DNA from 2 places in the Rahnella sp. GSA61A genome. Region 2 is predicted to be linked to the other one. Evidence: predicted binding sites of a transcription regulator. Region 2 holds the regulator's gene; the other holds the start of a gene.
The links. The regulator sigma-54, encoded in region 2, starts transcription at its own class of promoters, with help from an activator protein. The targets are predictions, from matches to a motif close to GTTGGCACANNTTTCGCTNT.
Positions count from the first base shown of each region.

Region 1: LC431_RS02900 (amino acid ABC transporter substrate-binding protein) is a predicted target of sigma-54. The motif match lies at 4,639-4,658, and genes of this name have one in related genera.

Region 1 covers NZ_JAHXYO010000002.1:179,368-187,099, reverse strand. The annotation lists gene miaB (tRNA (N6-isopentenyl adenosine(37)-C2)-methylthiotransferase MiaB) at 1-168, shown strand, start outside; gene LC431_RS02920 (PhoH family protein) at 414-1,490, shown strand; gene ybeY (rRNA maturation RNase YbeY) at 1,487-1,960, shown strand; gene corC (CNNM family magnesium/cobalt transport protein CorC) at 2,060-2,938, shown strand; gene lnt (apolipoprotein N-acyltransferase) at 2,946-4,475, shown strand; gene LC431_RS02900 (amino acid ABC transporter substrate-binding protein) at 4,913-5,809, shown strand; gene LC431_RS02895 (amino acid ABC transporter permease) at 5,999-6,739, shown strand; gene gltK (glutamate/aspartate ABC transporter permease GltK) at 6,742-7,419, shown strand; gene LC431_RS02885 (amino acid ABC transporter ATP-binding protein) at 7,416-7,732, shown strand, end outside.
Region 2 covers NZ_JAHXYO010000014.1:77,545-85,276, forward strand. The annotation lists gene kdsD (arabinose-5-phosphate isomerase KdsD) at 1-20, shown strand, start outside; gene kdsC (3-deoxy-manno-octulosonate-8-phosphatase KdsC) at 37-603, shown strand; gene lptC (LPS export ABC transporter periplasmic protein LptC) at 600-1,169, shown strand; gene lptA (lipopolysaccharide ABC transporter substrate-binding protein LptA) at 1,147-1,704, shown strand; gene lptB (LPS export ABC transporter ATP-binding protein) at 1,711-2,436, shown strand; gene rpoN (RNA polymerase factor sigma-54) at 2,538-3,971, shown strand; gene hpf (ribosome hibernation promoting factor) at 3,995-4,282, shown strand; gene ptsN (PTS IIA-like nitrogen regulatory protein PtsN) at 4,381-4,863, shown strand; gene rapZ (RNase adapter RapZ) at 4,931-5,785, shown strand; gene npr (PTS phosphocarrier protein NPr) at 5,782-6,054, shown strand; gene LC431_RS17615 (transcription antiterminator) at 6,080-7,732, opposite strand, start outside.

The sequences.
Region 1 (7,732 bases), on a different contig from region 2:
GGTAAGTTCGTTGATGTCGAAATTGTCGACGTGTATGCCAACTCACTGCGCGGTGTGGTTGTCCGTACGGAAGAACAGATGGCGCTTCGCCTGCATGAATCACCACAATCAGTTATCGAACGCACCCGCAAAGAAAATGAATTGGGCGTTGGACTATATCAACCCTGAACCATCAGAATGATGCACAGCCTGAAATCAACAGGGCGCTCCGGCGTCCTGTTTCTTTTGAGATTTTCGGTAATAACCTCATCATAAGGGTTTAATTTTCCAGCAAAGGCCGCATATCCGGATGACGGTGCCTGCAACTGCTGCCACGGCGCAGCATATTTTGCCAAGGGCATGTATTATTAAGTCAGGTATGGTTGGCGGCTGAAAGCAGTGACTCAGCCGGGTGAAATGACAACTGGTCCGAAGTGACCCAGAGGATTCGTTTGAACGTTGTAACACAAGAGATTTTACTGGAGCCCGAAGACAACCAGCGTTTGCTGAGCCTGTGCGGGCCGTTTGATGACAATATCAAACAACTGGAGCGCCGGTTGGGCGTTGAAATCAACCGTCGTGATAACGCGTTTAAATTGGTCGGAAAGAGCCTGCCGGTTGCGGCAGCCGCCGACATCCTGCGTGATTTATACGTTGACACTGCGCCGCTGCGCGGTGAGATCCAGGATATCGATCCTGAGAAAATTCATCTGGCGATCAAAGAAAGCCGGGTGCTGGAACAAACAGCAGAAAGTGTGCCCGACTTCGGCAAAGCGGTCATCATCAAAACCAAGCGTGGCATGGTGAAGCCGCGCACGCCCAATCAGGCGCAGTATATCGCCAACATTCTCGACCACGACATCACCTTCGGGATCGGTCCTGCAGGTACCGGTAAAACATATCTGGCCGTGGCTGCTGCGGTGGATGCGCTGGAGCGTCAGGAAGTGCGCCGCATTCTTCTGACCCGCCCTGCCGTTGAAGCCGGTGAAAAACTGGGCTTCCTGCCGGGGGATCTCAGTCAGAAAGTTGACCCATATCTGCGCCCGCTGTATGACGCATTGTTCGAAATGCTCGGTTTTGAGAAAGTTGAAAAACTGATTGAGCGCAACGTTATTGAAGTCGCCCCGCTGGCTTACATGCGTGGACGTACATTGAACGACGCTTTTATTATCCTTGATGAAAGCCAGAACACGTCTATCGAACAAATGAAGATGTTCCTGACCCGTATTGGCTTTAACTCCAAAGCGGTGATCACCGGTGACGTGACGCAAATCGACTTGCCGCGTCATCAGAAATCAGGGCTTCGTCATGCGATTGAAGTGCTGTCGTCAGTCGAAGAACTCAGCTTTAACTTCTTCCACAGTGAAGACGTGGTACGTCATCCGGTCGTTGCGCGCATTGTTGTCGCGTACGAAGCCTGGGAAGAAGAAGATCAAAAACGCCGCGATGCGATTGCCGCAGAGCGTAAACATGAACATCAGAACAGCTCAACACAACAGGCCAGTCAATGAACACGGTAATCCTCGATTTACAAATTGCCTGCGAAGATGCAGCAGGTTTACCGTCAGAAAATGATTTCCAGACCTGGCTTGAAGCGGTTCTTCCTCAGTTTCAGGAAGAATCAGAAGTCACAATCCGTCTGGTCGATATCCCTGAAAGTCATGAACTTAATATGACTTATCGTGGGATGGATAAACCGACCAACGTGTTATCCTTTCCGTTCGAAGCACCTCCTGGTATGGAGATGCCGCTGCTTGGCGACCTGATTATTTGTCGCCAGGTTGTGGAGAAAGAAGCAAAAGAGCAGGACAAAGAACTTCTGGCTCACTGGGCGCATATGGTCATTCACGGCAGTTTGCATTTGCTGGGCTATGACCATATCGTTGACGAAGAAGCCGAAGAAATGGAATCGATTGAAACTGAAATCATGCAGGGTCTGGGGTATCCGGACCCGTATATTTCAGAGAAAGAAGATAACTAAGCCTCACAGTAAACTCGCGTAATGCCTGCCTGATAACGTGTTCATCCGCAGGCGTTTCGCATAATTTTCACTAACTACGAGTAAAAAAAACCAAACGCCATGAGCGATGACCATTCACAAAATAGTGACAGCCCCAGTCCCAAGAAGGGCTTCTTTTCCCTTATCCTTAGCCAGCTTTTTCACGGTGAACCTAAAAACCGTGGCGATTTGGTTGAGCTGATCCGTGATTCAGAACAAAACGATCTGATCGACCCCGATACCCGTGACATGCTGGAAGGCGTGATGGATATCGCCGAGCAGCGCGTCCGGGACATCATGATCCCACGTTCACAAATGATCACGCTAAAACGCAACCAGCCGCTGGAAGAGTGCCTCGATGTCATTATTGAATCTGCACACTCACGCTTCCCGGTGATCAGCGAAGATAAGGATCACATTGAAGGCATCCTGATGGCCAAAGACCTGCTGCCGTTTATGCGCACAGAGTCTGAGCCATTCAGCATAGATAAAGTGCTGAGAACCGCGGTCGTTGTCCCTGAAAGCAAACGCGTAGACCGCATGCTGAAGGAATTCCGCTCACAGCGTTACCACATGGCGATTGTCGTTGATGAATTCGGCGGCGTTTCAGGTCTGGTAACCATCGAAGATATTCTCGAACTGATCGTCGGCGAAATCGATGATGAGTACGATGAAGCAGAAGATCTGGATATCCGCCAGCTCAGCCGCCATACCTACACCGTCCGCGCACTGGCACCGATCGAAGATTTTAATGAAGTGTTCCGGACCCATTACAGTGACGACGAAGTCGATACGATTGGTGGTCTGGTCATGCAGTCATTCGGCCATTTACCGGCGCGTGGTGAAAGCATTGAAATTGACGGTTACCTGTTCAAGGTTGCGATGGCTGACAGCCGTCGTATCATTCAGGTTCATGTAAAAATACCGGACGACGCGCCGCAACCGATACTGGAAGAATAATTACTTCATGGCAATTGCCTCTTTATATCAACGCCAGCGGGTTCGCGCCCTGCTGGCGCTCTTTTTCGGTGCCTGTGGCACGCTGTCATTTTCCCCTTATGACTTCTGGCCTGCGGCGATCATTTCGCTGTGCGGTCTGCTGGCATTAACGCTCGATCGTCGTCCGGCTCAGGCCGCGCTCATCGGCTTTTTCTGGGGAATGGGTCTTTTTGGCAGCGGCGTAAACTGGGTTTATGTCAGCATCGCCACGTTTGGCGGCATGCCGGAAGCGATCAACCTTTTCCTGGTGGTCTTGCTGGCAGCGTATTTATCGCTGTACACGATGTTGTTTGCCGGCTTGTTCAGCAAACTGTGGCCGAAAACCACCTGGCCGAAACTGGCACTTGGCGCGCCCGCCTTGTGGCAAGTTACTGAATTCCTGCGCGGCTGGGTGCTGACCGGTTTCCCGTGGTTACAGTTCGGCTACAGCCAGATCGACGGTCCGCTGAAAGGCCTCGCGCCGATTACCGGCGTCGACGGCATCACGATTTTACTCACCTCGCTGAGCGGACTGATTGTGTACGCGATACATCAGCGTCGCGTCACACCGGGAATTATCGCTGTTGCCATGCTGTTGCTGCCATGGCCGCTGCGTTATATCCACTGGTATCAGGAACAGCCAGATAAAACGGTCGATGTGGCGCTGGTTCAGGGCAATATTCCACAGTCCATGAAATGGGATCCGAAAGCGCTGGAAAGTGCGCTGCAGACCTATCTCGATCTCAGCCGCCCGTACGTGGGTAAATCCAGCATGATCATCTGGCCGGAATCAGCAATTTCAGATATTGAATCCGATCAGCAGGGCTTCCTGAGCATGGTGGATAATATCTACCGCTCACACGGCACCCAGTTAATCACCGGCATTATCGATGCCCGTCGCAATGAAGAAGGCATGAAAGTGTATAACAGCGCCATCGTGCTCGGCGGTGAAAAGCCCTATCACTATCCTGACGAAAACCGCTTCAACAAACATCATCTGGTGCCTTTTGGAGAGTTCGTACCGCTGGAAGCCATTCTTCGCCCGCTGGCACCTTTCTTCGATTTGCCGATGTCCGGGCTGACCAGTGGTGATTACGTGCAGAAACCGTTGTTTGTCAGTGGCCTGAATCTGACCACGGCGATTTGTTACGAAGTCGTCTTCGGCGAACAGGTGCGCGACAATCTGCAACCGGATACTAATTTCCTGCTGACAATTTCAAACGATGCCTGGTTTGGTCATTCGATTGGCCCATGGCAACACTTCCAGATGGCACGTATGCGTTCGCTGGAACTGGGTCGCCCGTTGCTGCGCAGTACCAATAATGGCATTACCGCCGTCGTTGATGCTCAGGGCGATGTGACCCACGAAATTCCGCAGTTTACCCGTCAGGTGCTGAACGTGAAGGTCACACCGACAACGGGTATGACACCTTATGCCCGGGCTGGCTGGTGGCCGGTGTGGTTTGCTACGGCAGTCATGGCGGCAGTTGCGCTGTGGTTGGGTCGCCGTAAATCCTGAGTACAAGCGTTTTGTTTCTAAAACAGGCACCTCCGGGTGTCTGTTCTTTTTTGTAGCACCCCTTTTTAATCTCAATACCCCTCCCCTTTTACCTGCTGCCGATTGTTTCGACTGCGGCATTAAGCGCTGCCGATTTGCCCGCTTATGAAGTTAAATCAGGCCATTTGGCACGACTCTTGCTACATCTGATTGAAAGATATCTGATTAGTTACTTTTTATGACAGGATGCATCATTTTGGTACAAATAGGCTGCTCCTCATGCACTTTCCGGGTGCATAGCCGTTTGATTGCTTTGATTTGGTGCGTGTCTCGTCTCAAAAAAGAAACAATGTGGTTTCATAATATTCACATTCAGCTATTTTCTAGCTTCATATGACGAGGCATTAGTACTTTCTGATCCCTGAGTTTGGATCCCTAATGACAGCAAGGAGTTGGACATGCAATTGCGCAAATTGGCGTTATCAGTACTGTTGGCAAGCGTTACCGTGAGCAGCTTTGCTCACGCAGAAGAACTGACCGGCACCCTGAAAAAAATTAAAGACAATGGCGTTATCGTGGTGGGTCACCGTGAATCCTCAGTGCCATTCTCTTACTACAACAACGAACAAAAAGTTGTGGGTTATTCACAGGACTATTCTGACGCTATCGTTGACGCAGTGAAGAAAAAACTGAACCTGCCTGACCTGCAGGTCAAAATGATGCCAATCACTTCGCAGAACCGTATCCCGCTGCTGCAAAACGGCACCTACGATTTCGAATGTGGTTCAACCACCAACAACCTGGAACGTCAGCAACAAGCGGCCTTCTCTGACACCATCTTTGTGATCGGTACACGTCTGCTGGTGAAAAAAGGTTCGGAGATTAAAGATTTCACTGACCTTAAAGGCAAAACTGTTGTTGTAACCTCCGGTACGACTTCCGAAGTTCTGCTGAACAAGCTGAACGAAGAGAAAAAACTGGATCTGCGCATCATCAGTGCCAAAGACCACGGTGACTCCTTCCGTACGCTGGAAACTGGCCGCGCAGTGGCCTTCATGATGGATGACGCCTTGCTGGCCGGTGAACGTGCGAAAGCCAAGAAACCAGACAACTGGGAAATTGTCGGCACGCCGCAATCCAAAGAAGCTTATGGCTGCATGATGCGTAAAGACGATGCTGAGTTTAAAAAACTGGTTGATGACACCATCGTGCAGGCACAAACCTCCGGTGAAGCAGGCAAATGGTTTGAAACCTGGTTCAAAAAACCAATTCCTCCGAAAAACCTGAATATGAACTTTGAGCTGTCCGATGACATGAAAGCTCTGTTCAAAGCGCCAAACGATAAGGCGCTGTAAGTCATACCAAATGGACGGGTATAACCAAGAGAAGAGTGAAAAGTGACTAAAATACAAGGTTGGACCACCAACCTGTGATGATACAGATGCGGGGTGGTCGTTCCCCACCCCGCATTCTTTCCCATTCACTTTAGGCGGATTGCGTCATCACTCAGATGGGTAAGCCTTTACCCGCTTTACGGAGTTTTTATGTCAATAGATTGGAACTGGGGCATTTTTCTGCAACAAGCCCCCTTCGGTAACACAACTTATCTGGGCTGGATTTGGAATGGATTTCAGGTCACTGTCGCACTGTCAATTTGCGCATGGATAATCGCCTTCCTCATCGGTTCTCTGTTCGGTATTTTGCGTACCGTCCCCAACCGCATCCTTTCGGGTATTGGTACCTGTTACGTCGAATTATTCCGTAACGTGCCATTAATCGTGCAATTCTTCATTTGGTATCTGGTGGTCCCTGAACTGCTGCCTGAAAATATCGGCATGTGGTTTAAATCCGAACTAGCGCCTGACGTACAGTTCTTCACTTCCTCGGTAATTTGCCTCGGGTTGTTCACCGCCGCCCGTGTATGCGAACAGGTGCGTGCAGCCATCCAGTCCCTGCCAAGCGGACAACGCAATGCCGGACTGGCGATGGGCCTTACGCTGCCGCAAACTTACCGCTATGTGCTGTTGCCCAATGCTTACCGCGTGATCGTGCCGCCAATGACCTCTGAGATGGTTAACCTGGTGAAAAACTCCGCCATTGCCTCGACCATTGGTCTGGTTGATATGGCCGCACAAGCCGGTAAGCTGCTGGATTACTCCGCGCATGCCTATGAATCATTCACTGCAATCACCGTTGCTTATGTCCTTATCAATGCCGTCATCATGCTGCTGATGCATTTCGTAGAACGTAAAGTCCGCCTGCCGGGCAACATGGGAGGGAAATAAGCATGCATGAATTCGACTGGAGTTCTATTGGTCCCGGCCTGCCCTATCTGTGGCAAGGTATGGTCATTACGCTGAAGATTACGTCGCTGGCGATTGTGGTCGGTATTTTGTGGGGCACCCTGCTGGCGGTCATGCGCCTGTCAACGTTCAAACCGATCAGCTGGTTTGCCTCGGCTTACGTCAACCTTTTCCGCGCGGTTCCGCTGGTCATGGTGCTGTTGTGGTTCTATCTGATTGTGCCGGGCTTTCTGCAAAAAGTGCTCGGACTGTCACCTAAAACCGATATCCGCCTGATTTCTGCGATGGTCGCGTTTGCGTTATTTGAAGCGGCGTATTACTCGGAGATTATCCGCGCAGGGATTATCAGCATCGCACGCGGTCAGTCTTCTGCAGCGCTGGCGCTGGGTATGACGCAATGGCAATCCATGAAGCTGGTTATCCTGCCCCAGGCTTTCCGCGCGATGGTGCCGTTACTGCTGACGCAGGCGATCGTTTTGTTCCAGGATACTTCGCTGGTGTATGTTCTGGGCCTCGCGGACTTCTTCCGCAGCGCATCTAATATTGGTGACCGTGACGGTACGCTGGTTGAGATGGTGCTGTTTGCAGGACTTATTTACTTTGTTATCAGCCTTTGTGCTTCCTTGCTGGTGCGTTATTTGAAGAAAAGGACCGTTTCATGATTTCACTGAAGAATGTTTCTAAATGGTACGGGCACTTTCAGGTGCTTACCGATTGCAGCACCGAAGTTAAAAAAGGTGAAGTTGTGGTGGTTTGCGGGCCTTCAGGCTCAGGGAAATCGACGCTGATCAAAACCGTTAACGGACTCGAACCAGTTCAGAAAGGTGAGATCCTGGTCAACGGGACGCCGGTCAATGACAAGAAGACCAATCTGGCGCAACTGCGTGCAAAAGTGGGCATGGTTTTCCAGCATTTCGAACTGTTCCCGCACCTTTCCATCATCGATAACCTGACACTGGCGCAAGTCAAAGTTTT
Region 2 (7,732 bases):
TGCGCGCTGGCGTAGTTTAATTGAGGAATTCCCTGAATGAGTAATAGCGCAGCCCTGGTGGAAACCTGCTACGGTCCGGTCAGTGCGCAAGTGCTTGAACGGGCAAAAGCAATCCGTCTGCTGATTTGCGATGTCGATGGCGTTATGTCTGATGGCCTGATCTATATGGGAAATCAGGGAGAAGAGCTGAAAAGTTTCAACGTTCGCGACGGTTACGGTATCCGCTGCCTGCTGACATCCGATATCGAAGTCGCGATTATTACAGGCCGCAATGCGAAATTACTGGAAGATCGCGCTAAAACTCTGGGCATACGCCACTTGTATCAGGGGCAATCTGATAAGCTTTTGGCCTTCCGCGAACTGTTAGATACACTGTCTCTGCGGGCCGAAGAAGTGGCGTACATTGGTGATGACCTGATTGACTGGCCGGTGATGGCCGAAGTGGGTCTCTCTGTCGCGGTTCAGGATGCACATCCTGTTCTGTTACCGAAAGCGCATTATGTTACCCGTATCGCGGGTGGACGTGGTGCAGTACGCGAACTGTGTGATTTGATTCTGCTGGCGCAGGGTAAGCTGGAGGACGCCAAAGGGCTGTCGATATGAGTAAAGCAAAACTTTGGATTATTCTGGCGCTGACTGCCATCGTTCTGGTGCTGATTGGCTGGTCATTATCTGACAACAGCGATGATGTTCCGCAAGCGGTCAATGATCAGGATCCGACTTACCAGACGTCCCACACCGTTACGATGGTGTATGACCCGATGGGCAGCCTGACGTATAAACTGGTTTCAGACCAGGTAAAATATTACACCGCTGATCAGGTGTCATGGTTTACCAATCCAGTCGCGACCATGTATGACAAGAACAAAGTAGCCACCTGGGTATTGCGTTCTGATAAAGCGAAACTGACTCAGGATAAAATGCTCTATCTTTATGGGCATGTGCAGGCAGACAGCCTGACACCTGAGACATCACAGCTGCAAAGAATCAAAACGGACAATGCACGGGTTAACCTGACGACACAGGACGTTGCCTCAGACGATGAAGTGACGTTGTATGGTACAGGTTTTACATCTAACGGCATGAAAATGCGTGGTAATCTGCGTGACAAAACAGCAGAGCTGATCGAAAAGGTAACGACCTCTTATGAAATTCAAAGCAAAAAATAAAATCCGTGATCTCCTGATCGTCAGCTCATTGTTAGCCGTCAGCGTTCCGGCATTTGCCTTAAAAGACGATACAACGAAACCGATCACCATTGATTCAGCAAACCAGGCGCTCGACGTCAATACCAATACCGCGACCTTTACCGGCAATGTGGTCGTCAATCAGGGTACGATCCAGGTTAAAGCCGACAAAGTGGTCGTCATCCGCCCGCAGGGGGTTTCCGGTAAAGAAGTGGTAGAAGGTTACGGCAACCCGGTGACGTTCTACCAGATGCAGGATAACGGTAAGCCGATTAAAGGCCATGCACAGAAAGTCCGCTACGAAGTGGAAAATGACCTCGTCACGCTGACCGGCAACGCTTACCTTGAGCAACTGGACAGCAATGTGAAAGGCGACCGTATTACCTATCTGGTACAGAAACAGCAAATGGAAGCCTTTAGTGATAAAGGTAACCGTGTGACGACCGTTCTGGTACCTTCGCAGCTGCAACAAAAAACGCCTGCAGCGGGCGGCCAGCCGACCAAAAAGAGTAACTGATATTTTATGGCTAAATTAATCGCAGAGAATCTGGCAAAGGCATACAAAGGCCGTAAGGTCGTTGAAGATGTCAGTCTGATGGTCAACTCGGGTGAAATCGTCGGGTTATTAGGGCCAAACGGTGCGGGTAAAACCACCACCTTTTACATGGTCGTGGGCATCGTCCAGCGCGATGCGGGCCGCATTATCGTTGATGATGAAGACATCAGCCTGCTGCCGCTGCATACCCGCGCCCGTCGCGGTATTGGCTATCTTCCGCAGGAAGCCTCCATTTTCCGTCGTCTGAGCGTATTTGATAACCTGATGGCGGTGCTGCAGATCCGTGACGATCTGACCAAAGAACAGCGTAATGACCGCGCTAATGAATTAATGGAAGAGTTCCATATTTCTCATTTGCGCGATAACCTCGGTCAGTCACTGTCTGGTGGTGAACGCCGTCGTGTTGAAATTGCCCGTGCACTGGCAGCGAACCCTAAATTCATCCTGCTGGATGAACCGTTCGCCGGGGTTGACCCGATTTCCGTTATCGACATCAAAAAAATCATTGAGCATTTACGTGACAGCGGCCTCGGCGTACTGATCACTGACCATAACGTTCGCGAAACACTCGACGTTTGTGAACGCGCGTATATCGTCAGTCAGGGGAAATTGATCGCCCACGGCACGCCAGCCGACATTCTTGCTGATGAACAAGTTAAACGTGTTTATCTTGGTGAAGAATTCCGTCTGTGATCTGTGCCGCCGGAACCGTGCCTGTTTCAACCTACACTGAAACAGGCCGTCTCTGACAGAAGTGTTGCCGTTTTCACTCATCAACGGAATTAAGCCAAGATATGAAGCAAGGTTTGCAACTCAGACTCAGCCAACAACTGGCAATGACTCCTCAGTTACAACAGGCCATCCGCTTGTTGCAACTATCCACGCTTGAGCTCCAGCAGGAGATCCAACTCGCGCTGGAGAGCAACCCTCTGTTGGAACAAACCGACCTTCATGAAGAAATCGACTCGGTAGAAACCACCGACAGCGAAGGGTTAGACACCCGCGAGGCACTCGAGCAGAAAGACATGCCGGAAGAGTTGCCGCTGGACGCCACCTGGGATGAGATTTACACCGCAGGCACGCCGTCAGGCACCGGCAATGATTACAGCGACGATGAGCTACCGATTTACCAGGGCGAAACCACGCAGACACTTCAGGATTACCTGATGTGGCAGGTCGAGCTGACGCCGTTCTCTGATACCGATGCCGCGATTGCCACCTCAATCGTCGATGCAGTGGATGACACCGGTTACCTGACCGTCTCCCTTGACGACATTCTCGAAAGCGTCGGTGATGAAAATGTCACCATGGACGAAGTCGAAGCCGTACTTAAGCGCGTTCAGCGTTTTGATCCGGTGGGTGTGGCCGCCCGTGACCTGCGCGACTGCCTGCTGATCCAGCTTTCTCAATATGCGACTGACACGCCTTTCATCACTGAAGCCCGTCTTATCATCAGCGAACATCTCGATTTGCTGGCGAACCATGATTTCCGCGCACTTATGCGATCAACCCGGTTAAAAGAAGATACACTGAAAGGAGCGATGCTCCTGATCCAGTCTCTTGATCCGCGTCCGGGCCAGTCTATCAACACCGGCGAATCCGAATACGTGATCCCGGATGTGCTGGTGCGTAAAGTGTCAGGTGTCTGGGCGGTAGAACTCAATTCCGACAGCATTCCGCGTCTGAAGATTAACCAGCAGTACGCCGCGATGGGGAATTCCGCACGCAGCGACAGCGACGGGCAATTTATCCGCAGCAATCTGCAGGAAGCCAAGTGGTTAATCAAAAGCCTGGAAAGCCGTAACGACACGCTGTTGAAAGTGACGCGCTGCATCGTTGAGCAGCAGCAGGCGTTCTTTGAACTGGGTGAAGAATTTATGAAACCTATGGTGCTGGCAGATATTGCCAGTGCCGTGGAAATGCACGAATCGACGATTTCACGTGTGACGACGCAGAAGTTCCTGCACAGCCCGCGTGGCATTTTCGAACTGAAGTATTTCTTCTCCAGCCATGTCAGTACAGACAGCGGTGGCGAGGCATCGTCAACCGCGATCCGGGCGCTGGTGAAGAAATTAATCGCAGCGGAGAATCCTGTAAAACCGCTCAGTGACAGTAAGTTAGCGACCCTGCTTTCCGATCAGGGAATTATGGTTGCGCGTCGGACTGTCGCCAAATACCGAGAGTCTTTGTCCATCCCGCCCTCAAACCAACGTAAACAGTTAGTTTGACCTCAACAGAGAAGGAAGACATTATGCAGCTCAACATTACCGGACATCACATTGAGATCACGGATCCCCTGAGAGAATTCATCACGTCGAAGCTGGCTAAGCTTGAGCAGTATTTCGACAGGATTAATCAGGTGTATGTGGTGTTGAGCGTGGAAAAGGTGCAGAAAGTAGCGGAAGCCACTTTGCATGTGAACGGAGGCGAATTACATGCCACCTCGGAACATCAGGATATGTACGCAGCGATTGACGGACTGGTTGATAAACTGGCCCGACAGTTGAATAAACATAAAGACAAACTGAAACAGCACTGACATTCATGTAGCCAACCCTGTGCTACAAACCTTCGGGCATCGGCTTGTGACCTTCGGGAAACGAGCCGATATAGCTTTAAGGGTGAAACAGCGCAAAAGTGAAAGATGACATGATTAACGATACTGCAATGCAATTAACGTCGGTGCTTAATGCCGAATGCACCAAAAGCGGCGTTCATTGCGCCAGCAAAAAACGCGCACTGGAAATCATCAGTGAGCTGGCCGCCAAACAATTAAATTTGTCGCCGCAGGTGATTTTTGACGCCATTTTGACCCGTGAACGTATGGGGAGCACCGGGATCGGTGCCGGGATCGCCATCCCGCACGGTAAGCTGGAAGAAGACACTTTACGTGCCGTCGGCGTATTCATTCAGCTTGAACAACCGATTGCTTTTGACGCCATCGATAATCAGCCGGTAGATTTGCTTTTTGCCTTGCTGGTACCGGCAGATCAATGTAAAACCCATTTACATACATTATCTTTAGTCGCTAAGAAATTAGCTGATAAAACAGTGTGTCGCCGTCTGCGTGGCGCGCAAAGTGACGAAGAACTGTTCCAGATAATGACTGAAAACGAATAAATTGCTGATTCCCGGTACAGTGCCGGGAAAATGAATTCTGCACACTGAATGCCAGGGGAGTGACACCATGGTGCTGATGATTGTCAGCGGCCGTTCCGGTTCCGGGAAGTCGGTTGCCCTACGGGCACTAGAAGACATGGGTTTTTACTGCGTGGATAACCTGCCGGTGGTGTTATTGCCGCAGCTTGCCCAGACCCTTGTTGAACGTAATACGTCAGCGGCCGTCAGCATTGACGTCCGTAACATGCCGGAAACACCGGAAGTTTATGAGTATGCGATGTCACAACTGCCGGAGAGCTTCTCACCGCAGTTGTTATTCCTTGATGCCGACCGCAATACTCTGATCCGCCGCTACAGCGACACCCGTCGACTGCACCCGCTTTCCAGCAAAAATCTGTCCCTCGAAAGTGCCATTGATGAAGAAGCCGATCTGCTCGAACCACTGCGTTCGTCTGCGGATCTGATCATCGACACCTCCGAAATGTCCGTGCATGAACTGGCAGAAATGCTGCGTACCCGTCTGCTGGGTAAACGCGAGCGCGAACTGACGATGGTGTTCGAATCCTTCGGTTTCAAACACGGCATTCCGATTGATGCGGATTACGTTTTCGATGTGCGTTTTCTGCCAAACCCGCACTGGGATCCGAAACTGCGTCCGATGACAGGCCTTGATAAGCCGGTCGCGGCGTTTCTTGACCGTCATACTGAAGTGCACAACTTTATTTACCAGACCCGCAGCTACCTCGAACAATGGCTGCCGATGCTGGAAACGAACAACCGCAGCTATCTGACCGTCGCCATTGGCTGTACCGGCGGTAAACACCGTTCGGTCTATATCGCAGAGCAACTGGCCGACTATTTCCGTTCCCGCGGGAAAAATGTGCAATCCCGCCATCGCACGCTGGAAAAACGCAAATCATGACGGTGAAACAAACGGTAGAAATCAAAAACCGGTTGGGTATGCATGCCCGCCCGGCAATGAAGTTGTTTGAACTGGTGCAGAGCTTTGAATCAGAAGTGATGCTGCGCAACGACACGGGCATTGAAGCGGAAGCCAGCAGTGTCATCGCGCTGCTGATGCTCGATTCCCCGAAAGGTCAGAAAATCGAAATCGAAGCCACCGGCCCCGATGAAGAACAGGCATTGACGGCAGTGGTAAATCTGATTAATTCAGGTTTTGATGAAGACTGATAATTAACGCACTCTTTGAGCCGTATTAAATGCGGCTTAAACAGTCGATTGCAATGGCCTTGAAACTCTCAAAGTTTTCGCTGCTCAGCAAACGGCTCATTGAGCGTTCCCGCACAAACGTCACGAACAAATCGTAAATCGCCATCGCCTCTTCATAATCTGCCTTGCTGATTGCCAGCAGGAAAATCACGTGTGCGGTCTCCCCTTCTCCCCACGCAATGCCCTGCGGAGAGAGCAACGTTATCACCACGGTTTTCTTCGCCAGCAGCCCCAGCGAGTGCGGCAGCGCAATCCCTTCCCCCAGCATGGTCGAGACAATTTCCTCGCGCTCAACCACCGACGGATAAAACGCCTGATCGACGTAGCCTTCGGCTTCCAGCTGAGAGCACACATGGCGGAATAACTCCGCCTGCGTCATCGGTTCATCGATGATCATGAAGTGTTTTTCGTCGAAGAATTTTTCCAGCATATAAGGCCGGGTGCGATCAACCAGTACCAGCTTGCCAAGCTGCTCCATCTGGTATTCGGTCGGGAATGGCGACAGCACCACCACCGGTTTATTCTTCTCGCTGATGCGGGCGTTGGAGATGATGAAATCTTCGTCGATGTGTTCCAGTTGTTCGTAATCCCGCAACGTCACAACCTGTTTCATCACCAGCTGCGGATATTTGCGGCTAATCTGCGCCTGAATCATACGGATGGTCGAATTGCCGGTGTCGCATACCAGCATCACCTGCGGATGTCGCTGATAACCGATGTTGTAATGCCGCTCCAGCCCGACGCCGATATGCAGCACAAGAAACCCAATCTCGTTTTCACTCAGGGTGTACGGCGTGTATTTCCCCCAGCTCGACACCGCCGCCAGCGTGACGTCATACGCCATCGGGTAATGCTGTTTGATGTTGTTCAGCAGCGGGTTGGGGATATTAATCTGGTATTTCACCCGCGTAATCATGGTTTTGATATGCGTCAGCAGATCAGCGCGCAGCTGTTTATCACCTTGTAAATCATAACTATAGTGCGAATTGATATACGACAGGATGTAATCGACCAGCGATTCGTCATCGTCAGCATTAATGTCCGTTGGCAGGATTTGCTGCACGCGACGCGCGGCGATATTCACCCGCAGATAAGCTTCTTCAGAGGCCGGAATTTCCTTGCCCACCAGACTTTTCAGCTCCGCAGCCAGCCGCACAGAAACGTGTTTGACCGCCGGGTCACCGTCTTCAGCATCAAAATCAGTCAGCGGATAACCGCCGGCAATGCGTTTAATGGCCACCGCGCAATAGAGAATCAGATATTGTTCACCTTCGTCGGTCAGTTGAATAGAAGACTGCGTCAGAAGCTGATGCATAAAGCGCGTCAGCGGCACCAGCGCTTCCGACTCCAGACTTTCCGCCTTCAGCAGCGGATTGGCCTGTTCTTCGGCATCGAGCTGGAACAACAAGTCGGTCAGGCAGGCGCGGATTGCCAGCTCCGCACCAAACAGCTTCATGCCGTAGCGCGGCTTGGTTTCAATATTCAGATGATAGCGGGCCAGATGCTCCCTTACCTCAGCCATATCATTTTGCAGGGTTCCCCGGCTGACAAACCATTCATCAGCCAGATCTTCCAGCTTTAATGAAAAAGCTGAGGTCAAAAAGCGGATCAGCAGCGTCTTCACCCGCTCTGCGGCCGT